3 regions of the Exiguobacterium sp. s59 genome follow, and region 1 is predicted to be linked to each of the others. Evidence: a T-box and tRNA genes for the amino acid it is inferred to sense, from the RefSeq annotation. Region 1 holds a T-box; the other regions hold tRNA genes.
The links. The T-box of region 1 lies ahead of argS (arginine--tRNA ligase). A T-box ahead of a tRNA ligase gene usually reads a tRNA of that ligase, here a tRNA-Arg.
Positions count from the first base shown of each region.

Region 2: it has a tRNA-Arg gene. The T-box ahead of argS (arginine--tRNA ligase) is inferred to sense a tRNA for this amino acid. The anticodon was not compared.
Region 3: it has a tRNA-Arg gene. The T-box ahead of argS (arginine--tRNA ligase) is inferred to sense a tRNA for this amino acid. The anticodon was not compared.

Region 1 covers NZ_JACSKG010000005.1:41,101-44,729, reverse strand. The annotation lists gene KNO91_RS10690 (GGDEF domain-containing protein) at 1-1,112, opposite strand, end outside; T-box leader at 1,267-1,478, shown strand; gene argS (arginine--tRNA ligase) at 1,537-3,219, shown strand; gene KNO91_RS10680 (metallophosphoesterase family protein) at 3,273-3,629, opposite strand, start outside.
Region 2 covers NZ_JACSKG010000001.1:188,473-192,101, reverse strand. The annotation lists gene tig (trigger factor) at 1-883, opposite strand, end outside; gene KNO91_RS01020 (hypothetical protein) at 973-1,884, opposite strand; tRNA gene KNO91_RS01015 (tRNA-Arg) at 2,009-2,082, opposite strand; gene KNO91_RS01010 (metallophosphoesterase family protein) at 2,143-2,655, opposite strand; gene KNO91_RS01005 (XTP/dITP diphosphatase) at 2,661-3,251, opposite strand; gene rph (ribonuclease PH) at 3,248-3,629, opposite strand, start outside.
Region 3 covers NZ_JACSKG010000003.1:281,656-285,284, forward strand. The annotation lists gene KNO91_RS07345 (glutaredoxin family protein) at 32-289, opposite strand; gene KNO91_RS07350 (RNA polymerase factor sigma-54) at 295-1,440, opposite strand; tRNA gene KNO91_RS07355 (tRNA-Arg) at 1,559-1,631, shown strand; gene KNO91_RS07360 (3'-5' exonuclease) at 1,771-3,629, shown strand, end outside.

The sequences.
Region 1 (3,629 bases):
TTGATGATTTCATGCTGAATGATTTTCGGATATGCGTATACGGGTTCTCCCGTCATGACGATCCATGTACGAATCTCTTCGATTTCCTCCGAACGGACAGAAACAAAGCTATGATAATCGTCATGGAAGGCGTCGGAAAGTGCGGTATCCCATTCAAACCGCATCTCATAGTCGAGAATTTGCTCGATTGGTTGACTCATCTCAAGCAGTGCAAAGACGACCGGTCGATCGATGGGCTGTCGCGTCTTCAAATCGAAGTAGAGCGTGCGGTCGAACAATTTGAACTCGATATAACCTTCGTCGTAATGGTTCAACTGTTCACACTGACTTAAAAAGACTTCGATTGCTTGCGCCTCACTCTGTGACAAAGAGACGGCTTCTTTAGCTTCATCATATTGCTCGATCAAAGATTTGAAGGCGTCTTGCCGTTCTTTTTGAATGAGAAGTCGTTTAATGAAGAACGTCAAGGCAGCGGCGATACTACTGACGACCAGTAAACTCGTCTCCCGGAAGAATGATGCCGCTAAAATGAAGGTCAAACTGACGACGTATGTGTAGAAAGCGATTTTCATAAAATCGCTCAATGCGATGTCGACGCGGAACCACCATTTCACCTGATATTTTTGGAATACCGTGTTTAAGAAGATGGCAAGGAACAGTCCGGCAAGCGGCACGAACGAATCTTGCGAATAAAAGTCGAGACCGGTCTCACCACCAAGGGCGAGATAAACCGCTGCCGGAATGACGATTTCTAAGTACGCCGTAACGGCATTCCAAGGATATGTGAAGCGGAAGCGACGGATGGCGACTTTCGGTTTCAAATTGGCGAATTGAAAGACGAACAACCCGATTTGGTTGACAATGAGTGCTGTTTCAAATCCAAAGAATAAAAATAAGATTAAGACAATACTTTCAGAAAAAGTGAAGTACACACCTTTGACTTCGATCGAGTCGAGTTGAAAAATGATGACCAATAATGAAATTAAAATAAACGACAATGGATCGATCGTCGGGGCGTGTAGGACATCCAATGCAAATAACGAGATGGTGAAGATGAATAAGGCACTCCATATACTCCAACCGAGCACGGACATCTTACGAAAGTGGTTCATGCGTTCCCTCCTAGCATGGGACATTTCGAGATCTAATAGTAAAGATTCGTCACGTTTTCGTGTGAGTCCTGCTTCTCTTCCATGATGCTTGAATTCTAGCATTGAGTATAGAGGGAATATCCTCTATAATGAAATTGCTTTTCAACCGCATAGACGAATGTCGATGAAAAAGAGAGTAACGATGGTTTAGTCAACAAAGCGACCTAGGGATTGGTGAGAGCCTGGGCTGACAAACGTCGCGAAACGCACTTTTGAGATGCTATCCGAAACGAGAGTAGGCATAGCCGGAGGGAACCGTTATCACCATAAAGCGGTCTGCGTCATGCAGGCAAGAAGAGTGGTACCGCGGGAATTCCCGTCTCTTTGCATTTATGCAAAGGGCGTTTTTTTTATGAGTTGTGATACGAAGAAGGAGGACATACAAATGAGTTATGAACGCAAGTACGCAGAAGCGTTATCACGTGTCATCGGAGACGAACTCACGATTGACCAGATTGAAGCATTGATTGAAAAGCCGAAACATGAGGCACACGGTGATCTCGCGTTCCCATGTTTCCAATTGGCGAAAGCCTACCGTAAAGCACCTGTCATGATTGCGACAGATATTGCGAATGACTTGAACGATGAACTGTTCACAAAAGTCGAGGCAGCAGGACCTTACGTCAACGTCTTCTTGAGCCGTGACGTCGTGTCAAAAGAAATCATTAACACGGTACTCGACGAGAAGTCGGATTATGCAACACACGCAGCGCGCAACGAAACGATTGTGACGGACTTCTCGTCACCGAACATTGCGAAGCCGTTCTCGATGGGTCACTTACGTTCGACGGTGATCGGGAATGCGATTAACCAAATCGCACGCAAAAACGGATACGACGTTGTCGGCGTCAACCACCTCGGTGACTGGGGAACACAGTTCGGTAAATTAATGGTCGCCTATAAAAAGTGGGGCGATGAGGAAGCGGTACGTGCTAACCCGATCGCAGAACTCTTGAAGCTATACGTCCATTTCCATGAAGAGGCGAAGACACAGCCAGAACTCGAAGATGAAGGCCGTGCTTGGTTCAAGAAACTTGAAGATGGTGATGCGGAAGCGACAGAGCTTTGGCAATGGTTCCGTGACGAGTCACTCAAGGAGTTCCAAAAAGTATATGACCTTCTCGGTGTGAAATTCGAGAGCTTCAATGGTGAGGCGTTCTACAACGACAAGATGGGACGCGTCGTCGAGATGCTCGAAGCAAAAAACCTTTTAGTCGAAAGTGAAGGCGCGATGGTCGTCTCACTCGAAGAAGAAAACTTGCCACCATGCTTGATTAAAAAGAAAGATGGCGCAACATTGTACGCGACACGTGACTTGGCTGCGGCAATCTATCGCTACGAGACGTACAACTTCGTGCAAGCGAACTATGTCGTCGGTGGCGAACAGGCGCTTCACTTCAAACAACTCTTCTCGGTTCTTCGTAAGCTCGGATACGACTTCGTCGATGGGATGCATCACGTACCATTCGGCTTGATCTTGCAAGAAGGGAAGAAGATGTCGACACGTAAAGGGCGCATCGTTCTTCTTGAAGAAGTGTTGAAAGAAGCCATCGAAAAAGCACAAGCGAACATCGAACAAAAGAACCCAGACCTTGCGAACGCACAAGACGTTGCCCGTATGGTCGGTGTCGGAGCGGTCGTCTTCCACGACTTGAAGAATGAACGGATCAACAACATCGAATTCGATCTCGACAGCATGCTCAAGTTCGAAGGAGAGACAGGACCTTACGTTCAATATACGAATGCCCGTGCGAATTCACTCCTTCGCAAAGGAAACTATGACGGCTCACCGTTCACTGGTGCAGATGATGATTACTCATGGGGTGTCGTCACGATGCTCAACGCGTTCCCACACGTCATCACACGTGCACATGAACGTCGCGAACCATCAATCATCAGCCGTTACGTACTTGATCTCGCACAAGCGTTCAACAAGTATTACGGTCATGTCCGCGTCTTAGAAGAAGATGCAGGCAAACAATCGCGTCTCGCGCTCGTGAAGGCAGTGACGCTCGTATTGACGGAAGGACTCCGTTTACTCGGTGTCGAAGCTCCGGAAGAAATGTAAGCTATAAGACAGACGAAAGGACCTCAAAAATCATTGAGGTCCTTTTCCTATGCTTACACTTTCATCCGCGTCACCGTTCGGGCTTCCGTATCATAGAGACACCATTCCCTGTCGAAGATGACGGCTCCGACATTGATGACATACCGCTTTTTCTTCAAATGGAATGGGATCCCGATTTCCCAGGGCAGAGATCTCCCTTTCCGGTAAATCCCTGGGATATGACTATGTCCGATGAAGACGAGCGGATACTTTCCTTTCTCGACAATCGGTTCCCAGTCCTCGTTCCACTTGACTTGATGCCCATGTAAAAAGCGCGCCTCACCAAGGGTTGTCTGTTCCGGTAACAAGGAAATCCGTGTTTTCACAGGGTGGTCGATGACGAGCACCTCGTCGATGCGCTCCTCCTGATT
Region 2 (3,629 bases), on a different contig from region 1:
GCTCAACGAGTTGGTCGCGCATTGTACCTTCAGCTTCTTGTTTCTTACCAGCTTCTAAACGCTCACGGATGCTCGCTTTCAACTCGTCGAGTGTTGAAACAGACTCGTCGATGTCTTTTGCGAACTCGTCGTCGAGTTCAGGAACTTGTTTTGTTTTAACTTCGTGAAGTTTGACTTTGAATGTCGCTGGTTTACCCGCTAAGTTTTCAGCGTGGTACTCTTCAGGGAATGTTACTTCAACGTCTTTTTCTTCACCAGCAGTCATGCCGATCATTTGCTCTTCGAATCCTGGGATGAATTGACCAGAACCGATTTCGAGTGTGTAGTTCTCAGCTGTGCCGCCTTCGAACTGCTCACCGTCAGCGAAACCTGCGAAATCAAATACAGCTGTATCGCCGTTTTCGATTGCACCTTCTTTAACAGCGAGTTCTGCGCCTTGCTGTTGAAGTGCTTCAAGTTCTGCTGTTACTTCGTCTTCTGTTACTTCAGTTGAAACAGCTTCGTACTCGAGGCCTTTGTATTCGCCAAGCTCAGCTTCTGGCTCAACCACGAATGTCACTTTGAAAGCGACTGGTTTGCCTTTCTCGAGCGTGCCGTCTACATCGATGTTTTCGAGCGCGATTGGTTCGAAACCAGCTTCTTCAACCGCACCTTGGATTGTGTCGCGGTAGAGAATGTCGAGCGCATCTTGATAGAGTGCTTCTTCTCCATACATTTTGTTGAACATTGGGCGTGGCAATTTCCCTTTACGGAAGCCAGGCACGTTCAAGTCTTTGACGACTGTTTTAAATGCGGCGTCAACTGCTTTATCAAAAGCTTCTGCAGGAGCTTCGTACGTGAGTACGCCTTGGCTACCTGATGTTTTTTCCCATTTTGCTGTCATGCTAAGTCCCTCCAACAATTCGTTTATACCGTACAAAAATGTACAACAATCCGTATTATAGCATAAATCCTCGGTAAGCACACAAGGATTTAGTCTAATAACGCCTGTGTGAAGCGCAGATCCGCCTCTAAAATCGAAGCTGCCAAACCGTCGACTGCCTCGTCATGCAAAATCGCTTGTTTCGCCTGTACAAGTGCCTGTTCCACGTCCGCTTTTTCTGCCGGCACATACGGATAATGCGTATACATATAATTCATCAAGAGTTGCGTTCCGATCTCATCGCCCTCTACCGATTTTTGGAGCGATAGGACGGTTTTCTCCCACGTCTCGATGTGCGATGTCGCCTCCATTTGCGACATCTCATTTGTCGAATCCCCATCTGTCCATTTGATGACCGATAGTTCAACGAACGCCTTTTCTAACACGATCAGTTTGATCAGTTTCGGTCGGTTTGATACGAGTAGCTCATGGAGCACATTGTCGAGCACCGCATCGATATTGAAGTGAACATGTTGCAGCGCTTCGATTTGTTCCCCTGTACTGCCGCGCGTCAACGTCCGCTTCAATTTGGCGATTGCCGCCGGAAACTCGGTCATCTTCAACACTTGGAGCACCTGGAGTGCTTGCGTGTTGACCGTGTCTTTTTTGTCTTGCCATTCGAGATACTGGTTGATCCAGTGCGCCGCTTCAAACGGTTGGTCCCGCATGATGTAATACTGTGCGATTTGTAATCCGCCCGAAGCTGGTTCTTCTGCTTCTGCCATCTGAATGGCGACGAGTTCCTGCAACTTTTCGAGCGTTTCCGGGTCGTCCGGTTTTTCCATCGCACATTGGAAGATTTCCATGAAAATAAACGGGTCACCCGGAATCGCCTGATACCAATCCCATAAAATCGGTTCGATCCGCTGTCGTTCCCCAGAGGCATCCGCCTCTTGAATCATCTTATGCAGACGCGACCAATTCCCGGGGAACGGATACTCCTGATCCTTTTCCTTCTCCATCTTCCCTCACCCTCTCTTCCATTCCCTTTCATCTTCCGTTAGGACGCGATTCCTTGTCAATCGATTTCCTGGAAAATGAAAAAAGAGACGTTCTCCGTAGAGAGCGTCTCTATTTTAATGGAAGCGTCCCAAGAGGGATTCGAACCCCCGACCGACGGCTTAGAAGGCCGTTGCTCTATCCTGCTGAGCTATTGGGACATTGACATGAAAACTATAATAGAAAAATGGTTTCCTGTCAATCGATTTCCCATTCGAAACTCATAGTTTTCCTGAGATGTCTAAATCTTCAACGTGAGAACCGTCTTCTGAGCGATAAAAACGCACCGCCGCTTCCCCGTTTTCTAGGTCAAGAAGCGCATATGTTTTGTCCGCTCGTCCCCGTGGCATACGGATCGAACCTGGGTTGATGTAGACGACTCCGTCTTCGATCAAGGCACCCGCCACGTGCGAGTGGCCGAACAAGACGACGTTCGCACCGACCTCTTCAGCCCGATATCGCAACCGATTCAAATCGAATTTGACGTCGTGATGGTGCCCATGGACGATGAGAATCGTACCTGCATCTGTCGTCTCGATCCGTTCGAGTGGAAGGTCTCCCCCAAAATCACAGTTCCCACGGACCGTCCGATACGGTAATAAATGTTCATCGACTAAAGCGAGTTGAGAGTCGCCGCAATGATAGGCGTCATCAATCTCTGTCTCGTGTCGCTCAAAAATCGTTGTCAATTCCTCGGTCAGACCATGACTATCACTCACTATTAGAAAACGCATAAGCTTCATCCTTTCATGAATGGAATGATTTCTGCCTCCAGTTTTCGTAATGCTTGTCCACGGTGACTGACGACCGCTTTCTCTTCACGTTCTAGTTCGGCTGCCGTCTTGTGGAGCGATGGGACGATAAAGAGTGGATCGTACCCGAAACCGTTCTCGCCTCGTGGTGAGTAACCGATCGTCCCTTCAATCGTTCCACGAACGGTCAACGTTTCCCCGGTCGGTTTCGCCAGACAGAGCGCACAGACGAAACGCGCCGCGCGGTTCGTTTGCCCGTTCAACTTTTCAAGAAGAAGCGCATTGTTCGCCTCATCCGACTTCTCAGGACCGGCGAAGCGGGCCGAATACACCCCAGGGGCCCCGTCGAGTGCATCGACTTCAAGACCTGAGTCGTCCGCGAGTACGGCATGCCCGAAATAGGCAGCCGCTTCCGTCGCTTTCAACGCCGCATTTTCTTCAAATGTCGTCCCCGTCTCATCTGTTTCCGGTGCATCCGGATAGTCGAGCAACGATTTGACCTCGAATCCGAGCGGTGTCAACATCCCTTCCAGTTCTTTCACTTTTCCAGGATTGTGTGTCGCAATGATCAACTTCATAATGTCTCCTCCGAACGTTCTCCGACGTACCACCAAGAAGCACCGAGCGCCTCTTCTGCCGTCTTGAATAATGATTCGATTCCATGTTGCGCGAGCGCGAGCATCTCGTTCATCTCTTGAAGGGTGAACGTCGCCTCTTCTCCTGTACCCTGTACCTCGACGAAACGACCGCTCGCCGTCATGACGACGTTCATATCGACCTCAGCCGCAGCGTCTTCCATGTAGTCCAAGTCTAGGACAAGTTCATCGGTCCGTCCGACAGAGATTGCCGCGACGCCTTCTTTGATTGGGGTGTCGTCGAGCTTCCCTTGACGAATCAAGCGGTCAACAGCGAGGACGAGAGCACAGAACCCACCGGTGATGGACGCTGTACGCGTA
Region 3 (3,629 bases), on a different contig from region 1:
TTATCAATCACTTTTCCGTCTGGCAACCCCTTCAAACGTTTTTTTTCGATGTAAGCGTATACTTAACAAAATCTTCAACTTTGTTGTCATCATATCGCCCTTGACTGATGACTTGCCCTTCGTGTATAAGAACGGGGATCTCGAAGAGGTACTTCGCCTCGAGTACCTCGTCTCCCGTGATGTCGACTTGTTCGAGCTCAATCGGATAATCTTCCTGCAACCATTCGAGCATGACGATTGCCTCGTCACAGAGTGAACAATTGTCACGTTTATATAATGTAAATTTCATTTTCGTCATCCTTTCCATAACTGTCGCTCACGCTCACGTGAATTGCCGAATCCGAGTTCTTCCCGATAGTTCGTCACGGTCCGTCGCGTCACGAGATATCCGTATCGGGCGAGCTCTTTAGCGAGGGCTTGATCACTTTGCGGTGCCTTCTCTCGTTGGATGAGTTCCGCGAGCGTCCGTTTGATCATGAACGGCGAATGCCCATGATTCGTCGACCGGACGAAAAAGTGTCGCCATTCCATGATTCCGCCCTCGGTCTTCGCGAACTTCCCTTGTATGGCACGCCCGACCGTTGATTCGTGCTTTCCGATTTGTTGCGCGACGGTACGACGTGTCAACGGATGGAGGACAAGTTCTCCTTTGAGCCACTCGGTCTGACGCGACTCGATGACCGCCCAAATGTCTCGAAGCGTCTCGTTACGCATCGCAAGGGATGTCATCCACCATTTCGCCTCGCGGTCATTCCCGACACGCGTCTCGTCAAGTTCAGGACTGAGCCACGTCGTGACAAGCTCCCCGTCCTCCACACACACTTCGACTTCCGGATAGACGTGCCCCGTTTCTTCATATAATAAAGGACGCTTCGGGAGTGTCGCGACAATCCGTTCTAGACGGGCTAGTTCTTCTTCCGAAATCGCGAGCGCGCTTGCCATCTGTTGATGGCTCACTCCACTCTCAATCGCATCGAATACATCGACGACGCGCGGGTCCTCATGCTCGATCGCATGCCGATACTGACACTCCCGTTCCGTTCTTGCCCCGATCCCCGTCGGTTCAAGAAATAGGAGTGCCTGTCTCGCCTGTTCGATTTGAGAGATGTCGATACCGAACCGCTCCGCCAATCCCTCATTCGTGTCCGGCAACAACCCTCGATGATCGAGCAAGAGGACGAGTTGTCGTCTCAGCTCCTTCTCCGTCTCGCTTCCGCTTCCTTCCCGAATCTGCGTGAACAGCTTCTCCTCGAACGCACTCGCCGCATCTGCAATCCATCCGAGATCCCCGCTCCCGACATGAATGTTTGGATTATGTCGCGCGAGCCGTGCGAGACGAAACGTGAGCGCGAGACGATCCGCCTCGAGTACCGGCAGCCGTTGCACAAGGTCTTGTGTCATCTGTTGCTGTTGCACCTGTTTTTGTTCTTGCCGTTGCATCGTTCTCCCCCCTCTCTTCTATTGTAACGAACCCGCTCCACTCGCGCTCAAAAAAGCGTAATGAACAGGATTGCTTTTTCAATAAAACAAATGTATAATAAATTCGTGTCACACACATGCACCCGTAGCTCAGGGGATAGAGCACTGGTTTCCGGTGCCAGGTGTCGGGAGTTCGAATCTCTCCGGGTGTATTACATAAAAGGACGAAGGCCTAATTAAGGTCTTCGTCCTTTTTTTGTGTTTTCTCCCTCAATTTCAAACCACCATCCTTTTTATGTATCCTTTATATAGTATATTTAAGTAAAAGGATTGGAAACGAGGTGTCAATTAATGGCTCATACTGTTCCTGAAACGATTCGTTCATCCGCAACAGCAGGAGAGCGGCTCGTGTTTCGTACGTTGAAACGCTACCTTCCAGACGATTACATCGTTTATTTTGAACCCAATATACACGGTCGAAGACCCGATTTCGTCATCATCGGACCTGATTTAGGGTTAATCGTTTTAGAAGTGAAAGACTATACGCGTTCTACTCTCTACCAACTGAACCATGATGAATGGATGATCACTCCCGCAAACGGATCTCAAAAGAAAGTAAAAAGTCCATTTCTACAAGCCCGTGAAAATATGTTCAAACTGACTGACGTCCTAAAAAAGGATCAAAACCTGATTCAACACGAAGGAAAGTATGCAACGACATTAAAATTTCCTTATGGATCAGGCGTCATTTTTACACGATTGACACAAGATGACTGTATTCGTCATGGACTCTATCAAGTCATTGATCCTTGTTTCTCTCTGATGCGTGATGAAATCAACCCGGATGATTCACAATTCTCAGAAGAAATCCTCATCGAAAAAATTCTGAATATGTTCACGGTTCCTTATCGCCTGAGGCAACCGTTGACTGGTGAAGAAATCGATGCGATTCGTTATCATCTCTTCCCAGAAGTTCGAATCAGCGCCGAATTTAAAAAAGTCACACCATATCAAGACCAGCTTTTACTATCCCTTCACAACATCCGGGCGATGGACCTACATCAAGAAAACTTGGCCAAACAACTCGGTGATCAAAATCGTTTAATTCGAGGTGTTGCAGGTAGTGGCAAGACCCTCATTTTGGCGAGTCGCGCTAAACTGTTATCTAAACAACATCCCGAATGGAAGATTTTAATCCTATGTTACAATATCTCGCTAGCCCGTTTTATCGAACAGATGGTACAACAGATGATGTTAGAACCGGATGATTTATTCGATTTCGATCCTCAGTTGAAACAGAGGAACCATTTGATTGAAGTTCGAAATTTCCACGCCTGGTTGCAGAATGATTTACACATCTCGGAAAGAAGAATACCGGCGATACTTGAAAAGTTAAGGAAGCGAGAAATCATCTTCCCGTCTTACGATGCGATTTTGATTGATGAGGGACAAGACTTCGAACCCGAATGGCTCGAACTTGCAAGCGAACTTTTAAATCCTGAAACGAAATCGCTTTTACTCGTCGAAGATCGAGCGCAGTCTATCTATAAACGAAAACGTAGTTATGTACAGGATACCGGTTTGGATTTCCGAGGAAGGTCCAAAATTCTAAATATTAATTACCGAAACACTTCTCAAATCGTATCGTTCGCCTGGTCGTTTTATCAATCCAATTCCTCCCTAAAAGATAAAGTTGTGACGAAGGAATTAGATGGTGAAATCATTGCTCCTCAAAGTACGCTTCGAAGAGGTCCTGAACCAGCCATTATTAAATGTGATCATTTCTTCAAAGAGGCAGATCTCGTTGCTCGGCAAATAAAAAAATTACATGACGAGAAAAAAGTCCCCTATTCTGAAATGTTGATCCTGTATCGCGTCCAGAAGTTCTCGACGATGCATTATGTCGACACGTTACAACGTGCCCTAAACTACTATGGAATCGAGCACTTTTGGATTACGGAGAGTAGCGAGACGAAACGTACCTTCTCAAAAGATGATCAACGCGTAAAAATTAGTACAATTGACAGCAGTAAAGGTCTTGATTTTCAAGCCGTTTTTATCGTAAACGTTGAAAATATGCCGTTTAAATATGAAGAAGATCTCGAGCGTGAAGTCTCTCTCCTTTACATCGGAATGACGCGTGCTAAAGAATATCTCTTCTTATCCTATTCAGGTGAATCCACTTTCACACGTTATTTTGAATCAAGTCG